Regions from separate parts of the Lysinibacillus sp. FSL K6-1151 genome, predicted to be linked through region 2. Evidence: riboswitches for the same ligand, from Rfam matches in the RefSeq annotation. Region 2 holds a riboswitch; each other region holds the start of a gene.

What was found. A riboswitch is a leader RNA that binds a small molecule or an ion and turns the genes downstream of it on or off. The one in region 2 is predicted to bind lysine.
Positions count from the first base shown of each region.
Region 1: linked by a shared signal. The riboswitch ahead of MHI04_RS16065 (aspartate kinase) and the one ahead of MHI04_RS01310 (amino acid permease) in region 2 are both predicted to bind lysine.
Region 3: linked by a shared signal. The riboswitch ahead of MHI04_RS11135 (transporter substrate-binding domain-containing protein) and the one ahead of MHI04_RS01310 (amino acid permease) in region 2 are both predicted to bind lysine.

Region 1 is NZ_CP152040.1:3,335,794-3,340,412, reverse strand. It holds gene uvrC (excinuclease ABC subunit UvrC) at 1-1,375, shown strand, start outside; lysine riboswitch at 1,485-1,663, shown strand; gene MHI04_RS16065 (aspartate kinase) at 1,777-3,003, shown strand; gene MHI04_RS16060 (YslB family protein) at 3,099-3,533, opposite strand; gene MHI04_RS16055 (succinate dehydrogenase cytochrome b558 subunit) at 3,806-4,414, shown strand; gene sdhA (succinate dehydrogenase flavoprotein subunit) at 4,481-4,619, shown strand, end outside.
Region 2 is NZ_CP152040.1:273,521-278,139, forward strand. It holds gene MHI04_RS01305 (MFS transporter) at 1-1,100, opposite strand, end outside; lysine riboswitch at 1,277-1,453, shown strand; gene MHI04_RS01310 (amino acid permease) at 1,536-2,999, shown strand; gene MHI04_RS01315 (Nramp family divalent metal transporter) at 3,243-4,508, opposite strand.
Region 3 is NZ_CP152040.1:2,287,600-2,292,218, reverse strand. It holds gene MHI04_RS11155 (toxic anion resistance protein) at 1-112, shown strand, start outside; gene MHI04_RS11150 (DUF6501 family protein) at 160-357, opposite strand; gene MHI04_RS11145 (amino acid ABC transporter ATP-binding protein) at 622-1,353, opposite strand; gene MHI04_RS11140 (amino acid ABC transporter permease) at 1,366-2,091, opposite strand; gene MHI04_RS11135 (transporter substrate-binding domain-containing protein) at 2,262-3,119, opposite strand; lysine riboswitch at 3,238-3,424, opposite strand; gene odhB (2-oxoglutarate dehydrogenase complex dihydrolipoyllysine-residue succinyltransferase) at 3,767-4,619, opposite strand, start outside.

The DNA of each region.
Region 1 (4,619 bases), 1.6 Mb from region 2:
AAAGCTGTTGGATCGATTGTATCCATTGCGCAAATGTGTCCAATTGCCTTCCAAAGTTTGCTTGTATTATCATATGGGGCAATGTTTAGCACCTTGTGTAAAAGAAATTAATGGTCAGGTTTATCAAGAGATGATTGAGGATATGACGAAGTTTCTAAATGGTGGTGTCGAGGCAGTCAAAAAAGAGCTTGAAGTTAAAATGCTTGCAGCTGCTGAAAACTTAGAATTTGAGCGAGCGAAGGAGTTTCGCGATCAGATTGCACATATTGATACGGTCATGCAGAAACAAAAAATAGTATCAAGTGATACAACGAACCGCGATGTATTTGGCTATGCCGTCGAAAAAGGCTGGATGTGTGTGCAAGTTTTCTTTGTTCGCCAAGGAAAGCTGATTGAGCGTGATGTCTCGGTTTTCCCAATTTATCAAGATGCTGAGGAAGAGTTTTTAACATTTGTTGGCCGCTTTTATGAAAAACCAGAGCATATTAAGCCGAAAGAAATTTTTATTCCACAAGCAATTGATGCAGCCATCTTAACGGAGTTATTAGAGCTTAAAGTTCTTACACCAAAAAGAGGTCAAAAGAGGGAATTGGTTGAATTAGCAACTAAAAATGCTGAGATTGCTGTGGCAGCTAAATTCCAGCTAATTGAACGGCAGGAAGAACGGACAATTGGTGCTTGTGAGGCACTTGGTGAAGCAATAGGTATTTCAACGCCATTACGAATTGAGGCATTTGACAATAGTCATATGCATGGCACGGATGCTGTATCGGCTATGGTTGTCTTCATTGATGGAAAGCCTGCGAAAAAGGAATATCGTAAATACAAAACGCGTACGGCTGCAAAGCATGATGATTACGGTGCGATGCAAGAGGTTATACGTCGGCGATATTCGCGTGTCTTAAAGGAAGGCTTGCCATTGCCAGATTTGGTCTTAATTGATGGTGGCAAGGGGCAAATGGAAGTCGCCCGTGAAGTACTAGAAGATGAGCTTGGACTTGTTATACCGATTGCAGGTTTAGCAAAAGATGATAAGCATAATACGTCGCAGCTATTGTTTGGTGATCCACCAGAAGTAATTGCCTTAAAGCGTACTAGTGATGGCTTTTATTTATTACAACGAATTCAGGACGAAGTTCACCGCTTTGCTATTACCTTCTTGCGCCAACAGCATGAGAAGCATGCCATTCAATCGGTGTTAGACCATATTGAAGGTGTGGGGCCAAAACGCAAGCAGCAGTTGCTCAAACATTTTGGTTCAGTTAAGAAAATTCGAGAGGCGAGCGAGCTAGCTTTGCAGGAGGCAGGAATACCTGCTAATTTAGCGAGCCAAATTTATAGCTATTTTCAGCAAGAGTCATTGTCAAAGGAATAGACATGTGCTAAGGTTGTAAATAACATTGTTCGTCAATGTGATGAATAGCGAACTGGTGTGGCTAGCATGTTGACGCCAGCGTTAAACCAATTGAATACATTCACTTTATGGTGATGATAGAGGTGCAAGATTCAAGAGTAACACAATGGAGGATGAACAAGTCCAGAGATCGTGTGTGAAAGGGGAGCTTGCCGAAGTATAGCATTGTTGTTTCCTTTGTTGTACTGGTTTTACATTTAAGAAATGTAAGATTGTCGATTCTAAAAGTTTCGGAGAGCTATCACACATGCACAAGTTACGATCATTGTACATGTTATAGGCAGCTTTCACGTTATGTGGAGGCTGCCTTTTAGTTTTCTAGAAGCAGGTGAAATATATGACTGGAAAGGAGAACGCAAGAAATGGCTAAAATAGTGATGAAGTTTGGAGGGGCTGCACTAGCTTCTACTGAACAAATCCAAGAGGCAGCAAGGAAGGCGATTGCTGAAAAGGACAGAGGCTTCGATGTAGTCGTGGTCGTTGCAGCAATGGGACACACAATGAAAGATGTGCAAACGATGGTACATCAACTAACGGACGAAGTGCCCAAACGAGAATTAGCTGCAGTCGTGTCTACGGGCTCTCAATTATCCAGCGCTTTATTTGCCATCGCATTACAGGAAGCGGGCTATGAGGCAGTGTCCTTAACTGGATGGCAAGCAGGTATACATACAGATTATAAGTATCGTCATGCACGTATTGACTATATCGATGACAGTCGTATTGAAGAACATCTTGTACAGGGACAAATTGTAGTGATTGCTGGAGAACAGGGTATTGATGAGGAACAAAATATTACTACACTTGGCAAAGGCGGAGCTGAAACAACAGCTATAGCACTCGCGGTAGCATTGGAAGCAGAGCGAACTGATATGTACACAAATGTTGACGGTGTTTATACAGCAGATCCACGCTATGTCAGCAAAGCTCAAAAGCTGCAGGAAATCTCCTATGATGAAATGCTGGAGTTATCTAATTTAGGATCACATGTTATTCATCCTCGTGCAGTGGAGTTAGCAAAAAAATTTCAAATGCCCGTTATTATACGCTCTAGCTTAGTAGAGTCAGTAGGTACTTTATTGAAGGAGGAAGTGGAAATGGAGAAAAATTTAGTCGTCCGTGGTGTAGCCTTTGAGTCAGATATTATCCGTTTAACAGTGGGGTATGATGCGTATGCCGATGGTGCATTGGCAGATATGTTTACAATCCTTGCAGAAAACCGCATTAATGTAGATATTATTGTACAGGCAATCATTGATGGCTTAAAACCAACTGTGTCTTTTTCCATTTTAAAAGAAGAATTTGCGGAAACATTGCGTGTTCTAGAAGATAGTAAATTGTCACTTGGCTTTAGTTTTGCTGACTTTGAAATAGGGTTGGCGAAGGTTTCTATCATTGGCTCAGGTATGGCCTCTAATCCAGGTGTGGCTGCTCGCATGTTTGATCGATTACGTCGTGAAGATATTCCTATAAAAATGGTTAGTACGTCTGAAATAAAAGTGTCTGTTGTTGTACCACAGGATGATATGATTCGTGCAGCAAATGCCTTGCATGATGAATTCAATTTAGAGCAAGCACTTTATATATAATAATAGAAGAAACAGTATTTTATGTAATAGTCCGAAATTAAAGGAAGAAAAAAGAAGGATTGTCATCCCGTTGAATAGGGAGACAATCCTTTTCATCATTCAGTAGGGATGGTATTCATAATACGTTCCTTGACATCCCATTTGACTGTAAACATGACATAGTGCTGCTTTTCTCGCTTTTCATCATAGCATTCTGTAAGGTAGCCTTTAGCTAATTGAATTTGCTCTGCTATAAATCCTGCTTCCAGTCTAAAGCTTCGTTGTTTGATTTGCAATATTTCAGGGGCATTTGTCAATTGGAAAATGCGACCATCCTTTGATTCCTTCATGAGCTCTAGTGTACCCCAGCAGGCATCTGCGAAAAATGCGATAAGTTCGTCTTGACTTTTGCATGGGAACTTGCGAGCAAGCTCTTTACCTGCCCAATAAAGGACATCATTCTCATGTTTACCAAGGATAGAAGATAGAATATGATCGCGAATGAGCTCATAACCAAATGATGAAATTGTAGGAGATGGAGTGTTTAACATTGTTATCCTTCTTTCTTAGAATTTTCTTAAAATTCAACAGTAATAAAGTAATGATAGATTTTTCGAGAAAAAACAACGCATCATGTACTAGATTAGTTCTTTAATAAGCTCTATGAAAAACTCCGAGTTGCCTTGACGCTCGTAGCTCTTGAGAGTACAATAAACATGTCATAATATTGTACCATGATGAAATACACAGTCAATGAAGTATCATTTACAAAATGATGACTTCTTTTGTTGTGCTATTTTAAGTACTAAGGGGGGTAACAGTCTTGTCGAAAGATCGAGAGTTTTTATGGCGTCGCTTACATTCTCTACTTGGTATCATTCCAGTAGGTCTGTTTTTAACGATGCACCTGTTCATTAACTTTACAGCAACAGGCGGGGCAGAAAGTTACAACGATGCTACCGCAGTAATGGAAAAGATTCCATTCCTTATCCTAGTTGAATGGATTGTCATCTATATTCCATTAATGTTCCACGCATTCTATGGTGTCTACATTGCATTCACTGCTACACCAAACACAGGACGTTTCAGCACATACCGTAACTGGATGTTCTCTTTACAACGTTTCACTGGTGTATTCCTAGTGATTTTCATTGCATGGCATATTTTCCAAACTCGTATTCAAAAAGCACTTGGCACACACGTTGATTACGACATGATGGCGAATATCGTTGCTAATCCATTCATGCTTGGATTCTACATTGTTGGTATTTTATCAGCAACTTTCCACTTATCTAACGGTTTATGGGCATTCCTAGTAAGCTGGGGTATTACACAATCTCCTCAGTCTCAAAAGATTGCTACTTACGTAACAAACATTATTTTCGTAATTCTAAGTGTAGTTGGTGTGGCTGCTATTTTAGCTTTCGTATAATTCAATAGAAGCTACGATAGAGTAACAGCAATCATTGCAATTTTTTAAGAGGAGTGAGAAATAATCATGGCGAAAAGCAAAATAATTGTTGTCGGCGGTGGTCTTGCCGGTCTGATGGCAACGATTAAAGCAGCTGAAGTTGGTACTGAAGTTGATTTATTCTCATTAGTTCCTGTAAAACGCTCACACTCTGTTTGTGCGCAAG
Region 2 (4,619 bases):
AAGTAGCCAAAAAGAATAGGGCCAATGGCGGCAAATAAATAACCTAATGATTGTGCAAAGCCTGATAAATCTGCTGCCTCAAATGCCGTGCGTGTACGAAGTGTAAAGAACATCATCGCTAAGGCAAATGAAGAACCTCCTGCTAAACCTAAAAGAATCATCCACAGTACCCCAAGACTTGTCCACTCCATGACAACTCCAGTAAAGCCTATTAAATAGAAGAATGTAAACATCACTACAAGAGGTCTTTGAGAAGCCATTTTACTTGCAATGATAGGCACAGCCAATGCCATTGGTACTTGTGAAAATTGCATGATAGAAAACATCCAACCAGCTTTGTCAGGAGCCAATCCCTGGGCGATGTAGATTTCGGGAATCCAAGCAGCAGTCGTATAAAATAATAAAGACTGTAATCCCATTGCACCTGTGACAGCCCAAGTAACAGGTGACTTCCATAAGGGTGTACTCGTCATTTTAGAGGTAGTGGCTGGCTCAGGTTTATTTGATTTCAATTGAGGTATCCAAATTAAAATCGTTACGACCACTAGTACAAGTGCAATGGACAGCGCTCCTTGCCAGCCAAATGATGAATTGGCTATAGGATAGCTAATACCTGCGCCAAGCCCAGCCGTTAAGTTCATCGACATAGTGAAAAATGCCATTAATAAACCAACATGGTATGGAAATTTTAATTTTAATAATCCTGGAATCAGCACATTTCCAAATGATATGGCTATGCCGATGAGTACAGTACCAAATACAAGTAACCCCGTTGTACCAAGGGAACGTAGAACAATCCCCAAGGCTAATAAAATAGTGGATAAAAATAGTGTTAGCTCAAGCCCTAGTTTGCGTGCTACAACGGGCGCAAATGGTGAGATGGTAGCAAAAGCGAGCAATGGAATCGTTGTTAGAAAGCCTGCAAGTACATTAGAAATACCAAGATCGTCACGGATAAATGATATAATAGGGCCAACAACAGTTAGTGGCATTCTTAATGTAGAGGCTATAAAGATAACTCCGAAGACTAAAAGTAAGGTTGTTCCCCTCCAGCTAATTTTTTTACTCGGAAAACTAGCGGAATGATCATTTGTAGTCAAAATAAATCCCCCTGTTCGTAACCGCTCTAATTGAACTACTATAACACTTTAACAAACTAATAAAAATAGTAGAAGATTCACAAAATACAGAACATTTATTGTTATATTGAAATGTCAAAGGTCTTATGCTAATATAATAAGCATCATAAATTTAATAATTATATGCCTCATGTTTGTATTGAGGTAGAGGTCGCGATATTTATAAGTATGCTAATGGAAATGACAAGCATTGATGAGATTAGCTGAAAGGGAATATTGCCGAAGTGTGAGGGGACTTGAAAACCTCATGCTGGGGCTGTCTCCGAAAGGAACAGAACTGTCACGTTTGCACAACGTGTTGAGCTATCATTTAGGAAAAACTGAGGATTAACTTAGCCATCACAGTGTATATGTGATGGCATTTTTTTGCCTCGTAAATAGGAAGGAAGCTATATCGTGAGTGAAATAAAAGTAAATCAGCTCGGACATAAAGCGCCAAAGCTGAAAAAAGAATTGAAAAGCCGTCATATCACAATGATTTCTTTAGGCGGTACAATTGGTACGGGACTATTTTTAGCCAGTGGTGGTGCCATTGCACAAGCTGGACCTGGTGGTGCATTGCTTGCCTACGCCCTAATCGGTATTATGGTGTACTTTTTAATGACAAGCTTAGGGGAAATGGCTGCCTATATGCCATCATCCGGTTCATTTAGTACGTATGCAACAAAATTTGTAGATCCAGCACTAGGCTTTGCATTAGGCTGGAACTATTGGTATAACTGGGCAATCACTATTGCAGCAGAAATTGCGGCAGTATCCTTAATTATGAAATATTGGTTCCCTGATAGTTCATCAGCCCTTTGGACAGTATTATTTATTGCTGTTGTACTGTCATTTAATTTACTTTCTGTAAAGAGCTATGGAGAAAGTGAATATTGGTTTGCGATGATTAAAGTAGTGACAGTCATTGTTTTTATTATTATCAGTTTATTAATGATTTTTGGTATTTTAGGTGGACAGGCACCTGTAGGCTTTACTAATTTCTTTATTAGTGATGGACCATTTCACGGTGGCTTCCTAGCTACATTTGGAATTTTCCTAGCAGCCGGATTTTCATTCCAAGGAACAGAGTTACTTGGGATTACAGCAGGTGAAACAGACGATCCAGGAAAAAATATTCCAAAGGCTGTTAAATCCGTATTCTGGCGTATTCTTTTGTTTTATATTTTAGCAATTGGTGCAATCGGAATGTTGATTCCATTTACAGATGAACGCTTATTATCAGAAGATATCGCAGTATCACCGTTTACATTAGTGTTTGACCGCTTAGGTATTGCCTTTGCAGCTTCGTTAATGAATGCCATTATTTTAACGGCTATGCTGTCAGCTGGAAATTCAGGGCTTTATGCATCATCACGTATGCTATGGCAATTAGCAGTGGATGGACATGCGCCTAAGTTCTTCACAAAGCTAAGTCGTCGAGGAATACCAATTTATGCATTGATGGCAACATTAGCTGTAGGTTGCTTAGCTTTTTTAGCGTCTTTCTTTGGTGATGGCGTTGTTTATATTTGGCTGTTAAACGCCTCTGGTATGTCTGGTTTTATTGCATGGCTCGGCATTGCCTTTAGTCATTATCGCTTCCGTCGTGCATTTGAGGCACAGGGCCTAGATCCAAAGCTATTACCTTATAGAGCAAAATTGTACCCGTTTGGACCACTATTTGCCTTTACTGTTTGTATGATTGTGGTCATTGGGCAAAATTACACGGCCTTTACGGGAGACCAAATTGATTGGTATGGGATATTAGTTTCTTATGTTGGAATCCCACTATTTTTACTGTTATGGTTTGGCTACAAAATCAAGCACAAAACAAAAATGCTTTCACTTCAAGAATGTGATTTAAAAGTGGAAGATTAAATAGTAGGGCTGTTCTGTAAACTAATGAATGATTGGTTTATGGGACAGCTTTTTATGTCTTAATCGTCGTTAAAAATATCAAAAAATAATATCATATATAGAGTAATATTAGTATTTACTAACTAGCCATTCGAAAGTCGATGTCTAATCAAATAAAAAACAGGTACCCATTCTTGAACTGCCCCGTAAAAGTTAGAAATCAAACTTTTACGGGGCAGTTCATCTCGAGTACCTGGCTTTTTATTATCCAAATATTGTTTCCCACAGTAAGTAAATATTTAATGTCACAACGATAACAACAACAAACCAACCTAAAAACGTTGTAATACGGTGATTGACTAAACTGCCCATGATGTTTCGTTTGCTTGTAAACATAACAAGAGGGACAAGAGCAAATGCAATACCGAAAGATAAAACGACCTGACTTAGAACGAGCGCATAGGTTGCATTCACGCCTGATGCAATAATGACTAGAGGCGGCACCATAGTAATCGCTCTACGTAAATAAAGTGGTATTTTTCTTTGAATGAATCCTTGCATGACTACATCACCTGCTAACGTCCCGACAGAGGAGCTAGCTAGCCCGGCAATAAGTAAACCAAGACCAAATGAAATAGCAGCCATGGGGCCGAGCGCATCTTTTAAGCCATTGTAGGCAACATCTAAATCTTCTACAACCACGCCTTGTGTGTGGAAGACTGCTGCAGCAATGATCAGCATGCTCATATTAATCGCTCCGGCAATAATCATAGCGATGATAATATCGATAAATTCAAAACGGAAAATACGTTTTTTTTCATTTTCATTCCGACCAACAATACGATTTTGCGTTAACGATGAATGTAAGTAAATAGCATGAGGCATGACAGTTGCTCCTAAAATACCTGTTGCTAATAATAGTGAATCTACACCTTCAAACTGTGGCGTGAACATGCCAATCGCTACATCGCCCCATTCTGGCTGTGCTAAAAATGTTTGGAAGGCAAATGCTAAGACAACAATTAACACCATGCCCGAAATACCGGCTTCAAAGGCTCTAAATCCTCTTCTTTGAAGTTCTAAAATAGCAAATGAACCAACTGCCGTAATTAATGCTGCGGGCAGCATAGGGATATTGAAGAGCAAGTAAAGCCCTAATGCTGCACCAATAAATTCAGCGAGATCTGTAGCAATGATGACCAATTCAGCCTGTATCCATAAAAAGATGGATGTTTTTTTAGAAAAATGCTCGCGTGCTACTTCAGGCAAGTTTTTACCTGTCGCAATTCCAAGCTTGGCAGATAAGGATTGAATTAACACGGCCATTAAATTAGAAAAGGCTATAACCCAAAGTAGCAGGTAGCCATATTGAGAGCCTGCTGTAATATTTGTAGCAAAATTACCAGGATCGATATAGGCGACGGCTGCAATAAATGCAGGTCCTAAAAATGGTAAAAAGCGTCGCCAACCTTTTATATCTCCATCTAAAACCGCCTCGGCAGACGATTTTGTGACTCGTTTGTAAACCATATTGTTCCCTCGTTTCAAAAAGTATCATTAACGAAATAAAGTTTCCTATAGGAAAATAAGATATTAGTATTCTAACGCTAGGAATCAAAAAAGTGAAGTGGTTTGCTTTAA
Region 3 (4,619 bases), 2.0 Mb from region 2:
GCGAGAACTGCAAACCGCGATTAAAGATGTGTTTGCCCTGCATACAGCAACTGAACAAGAAAAACAACAGCTACAAGATGTGGCAGGTGCCAGAGGCTATCAGCGCGATTAACAAAAAAGGGGTGGCTCAGCATATAATCTGAACCACCCTGTTTTATGTTATTCAAAATAATCTTTATAGTAGCCACCGACATTACCTGTATTATCGATGATAAAAATGAACTCTTCTGTTTCATTTTTTACTTCATATTCTTTCCCTACTGTTAATACATTGGACACTAAGTATTTTGACGCATTTGTATGTTTGCAAGTTATCGTTCGTAGTGTTGGCGCATCTTTCCATTTTAAATGTAACATATTCTCTCTACCTCTCTTTACTAGCCGAAGCTAATGTCTATTGCTTATTTTATAATATTTTTGGGCTTTTGTGGAGAAAAAAGAAAGACTATAGCTATTCTATCCAAAAAAAATGACTATTTGAGGTGTTATGATGAGTTTTGGTGGTGTACCGCAATGGTTTTTTATTATTGCTGTAGCATTTGCAATCTGCTTTGTTCTTTATGCAGAATGGAATTCTAGAAAATAAGTGAGTCCAATAAATCGGACTCACTTTTTCTATGCTTATTTTAATGTCCGCTTTAAAAATTCTTTTGTCCGTTCATGCTGAGGGTTTACTAATACTTGTGATGGCGGGCCTTCCTCGACAATGATGCCTTTATCCATAAAGACGACACGATCTGCCACCTCTTTGGCAAACTCCATCTCATGTGTCACGATTAACATTGTATTCCCCTCAGTGGCTAACTGTCGCATCACCTTTAATACCTCACCGACCATTTCTGGGTCTAATGCCGAAGTCGGTTCATCAAATAGCATGACATCTGGATTCATTGACAATGCTCGAGCGATAGCCACACGCTGCTTTTGCCCCCCTGAAAGCTGACGAGGCTTGGCGTTCACATATTGATCCATACCAACGATATTCAAATATTTAAGCGCCGTTTCTTCTGCTTCTTTCTTTGATCGCTTCAATACTTTGATTTGGCCCACTGTGCAATTGTTTAACACATTGTGATTGTTAAATAAATTGAATTGCTGGAATACCATTCCTAGATGTGTACGATATTCTTGAATATTGTGCTTATCATCTAAAATGTCTTCCCCTTTATAAATAATTTGACCACCACTTGGCGTTTCTAATAAATTGATGCAACGAAGTAATGTCGATTTACCAGAACCAGAAGAGCCAATTAAACAAACGACTTCGCCTTTTTCTACTTGGAAATTTACATCTTTTAACACTTGGTTACGTCCAAATGATTTACTTAAATGTTCAATCTTAATCACTGCCATTTGTGCGTCCCCCTATACAGCTTCTTTTTGTTCTTTTTGATAGGCATCAGGTCCATCTAGACGTTTTTCAACATAGAGAAGGATGCGAGATGCGGTAAATGTCATGATAAAATAAAGAATACATGCGACAAAGAATGATTCAAAATAACGGAAGTTGTTACCTGAAATTGATTTTGTTTGGAAGAATAATTCCGTTACCCCAATGACATTTAATACGGCTGTATCCTTAATATTCATAATTAATTGGTTACCTGTCGCCGGCAAGACATTGCGTGCTACTTGTGGTAAAACAACATGCAGCATGATTTGGAAGTGATTCATACCAATTGCCGACGCTGCCTCGTATTGACCATTATCAATCGAGACAATACCACCTCGAACAATTTCTGCCATATAGGCCCCTGTGTTAAGGGAAACGACTAAAATACCTGCTGTAATAAAATGCATATCGATACCAAATGCGATATCTAGTCCGTAGTAGACTACCATAGCCTGTACAATCATTGGTGTACCACGGAAAAATTCAACATAGCATGTCAGGATAAAATTAATAAGCTTTAAGCTATAAAATTTTAAACCTTTTTTACGAACTGGAATCGTATGCATAATTCCAATGAAAAATCCGATGAATGCACCAATAATTGTACTAATAATCGAAATCAGTAACGTATAATACGCACCTCGTAAAAACATTTGCCAGTTGTTTTCAATAATTGAAAGTATCCATTCAAGACTCATGATGTTCCTCCTAACAATGTCATGTTGCTTGCTTATTTCCTTCGTGTCCTAGCTATTTCTACTATTCTATGATTTGTTACGCTAGGACATTATCATTATGTAGAGAGGTTCTCATTTTGATAATGATGAAATGATCATGCACGGACCAGCAACTAGCCCGTGCCTTGTCATTATTGTGCTGCTGGTTGTTGAGAAATCGCTTCTTCCATAATCGCTTGACGATCGTCTTCCGAAATACCTTTTAGGATTTCGTTGATTTTTTCACGGTTTGCATCGTCTTTACGTAAGCCTACAGCAATCGAAGTATTGGAAAGATCCGTATCAAAGCCTTCTTCAAATGCGACATATGTGAACTTATCGTTGGCAGCAGCAGCGGAAATACCTTCTGGACGTTCTGCTACATAGCCATCAATTTTGCCAGCCTCTAAAGCGACACGCATTGCGGGGAAGCTTTCCATTGCTGTTTGTTTTTCTACACCGTTAATTTGATCAATAACGTTGTAGTTCGATGTATTTAATTGTGAAGTAATTTTAGCACCAGAGAAATCTTGAATCGATTTTGCATTTTCATACTTGCTACCTTTCTTAATAACCATAACGAAATCAGAAGTATAGTAGTTTTCTGTAAAATCAATCGTTTTCTTACGCTCTTCAGTTGGTGACATACCCGCGATAATCGCATCAATTTTGTTAGATTGTAGCGCTGGTACTAATCCGTCCCATTCCATTTTGACAATGACTAGCTCTTTGCCTAAGCCTTCAGCAATTTTTTTTGCCATTTGGACATCGTAGCCGCCTGCATACTCTGCATTATCAGCAATTTTCACTGCACCATTAGCATCACCTTGCTGTGTCCAGTTAAATGGTGGATAGCCAGCCTCCATTCCGATTCGGAATTCACCGCCACTTGCTTCCTTATCAGCACCAGCATCACCTGAACCGCCATCCTTTTTGTCGCTAGTGCCACATGCAGCTAGCACAATTGCTGTCATGATAGAGATCATTACTAACAACCATTTTCTTTTCATAAAAAACTCCCCTTTTCTGTAAAAAAATAAGACAACTGTAATAAAAAAGACCTAAGTATATTGAACTTAGGTCTTACCTTGTATGACAGTTGCCCAAATCCTCACTATAATTTCCATTTTCCGAGATAGCACAACCTAGTAAATCTGGAAATCCATTTACTAGGACAGTCCTGCACTTATTCACTGCAGACCCAGCATAAAAGTACGAGCTCCTTTTATACTTCGGCGATATTTCCTTCTTCATTGCGTCTTCGCTTGCTTGAACTCAACAATGAACTAATAAATACCGCGCCTCTACCTCACTGGTAAACGTTAGTGAGGTTTGTTTATTTAATTGATATTTAGATACTACTATAAAACTAGTACACTCGTCAAGACAGTTTTAACATTTTTCTGACTAATGGCAATATTAGGATATTGTTCGTTCTCTATTCATTTTAAATCGTTAAGCTTCTATCTATATTTCTGAAAATTAAAACAAATTTTTATTATGGAGTATGTGCTCTATGTGAGAAAAGTTATGTTTATGTCTTTTTTGCTCCTCTAAACGATATAACATTAGTACTCTTTCAAACATAGAATCGGTCAAAATCTTTCGTCATGCATAAAAAAACCCTGCTGAACATTGTTCGCAGGGTTGAATCGCATTATGAATTTAATAGTAAATCTTCAGGATTTTCGATTAATTCTTTAACTGTTTTTAAGAATCCTACAGAATCTTTTCCATCGATGATACGGTGATCGTAAGAAAGTGCTACATACATCATTGGACGGATTTGAACTTCACCATTTACTGCAACTGGACGGTTAACAATTGAGTGCATACCTAAAATACCAGCTTGCGTACCGTTCATAATAGGAGTTGACATTAATGAACCGAATACACCACCATTTGTAATTGTGAATGATCCACCAGCCATGTCATTTAAGCCTAATTTTTTATCACGAGCTTTTGTCGCTAAGTTAGCGATATCTTTTTCGATTTCTGCAAAGTTTTTGCTGTTTGCATCGCGTACAACTGGTACAACTAAACCTTCTTCAGTTGATACAGCAATACCGATATCAAAGAAGTTATTTAAATGAATTTCATCGCCAGAGATTTGAGCGTTTACGTATGGGTATTTTTTTAGTGCCGCAACAACAGCTTTTGTGAAGAATGACATGAAACCAAGTTTGATGTCGTTTGCTTTTACAAACTCTTCTTGTTTACGTTTACGAAGTGCCATGATATTTGTCATGTCAATTTCGTTAAATGTTGTTAACATTGCTGTTGATTGTTTCACTTCTAATAAACGTTTAGCAATTGTTTGGCGACGACGGCTCATTTTTTCAACTGTTACACGGTCAGAATTAGCTGCTGGTGTAAATACTACTGGGCCACCTGAAGTTGCTACTGATGTAGGTGCTGCTACTGGTGCTACAGCTGGAGCTGTACCATGAGCTGCTACATCTTGTACACGTACACGTCCTTGTGGATCTACTGGAGATACTGCTGCAAGG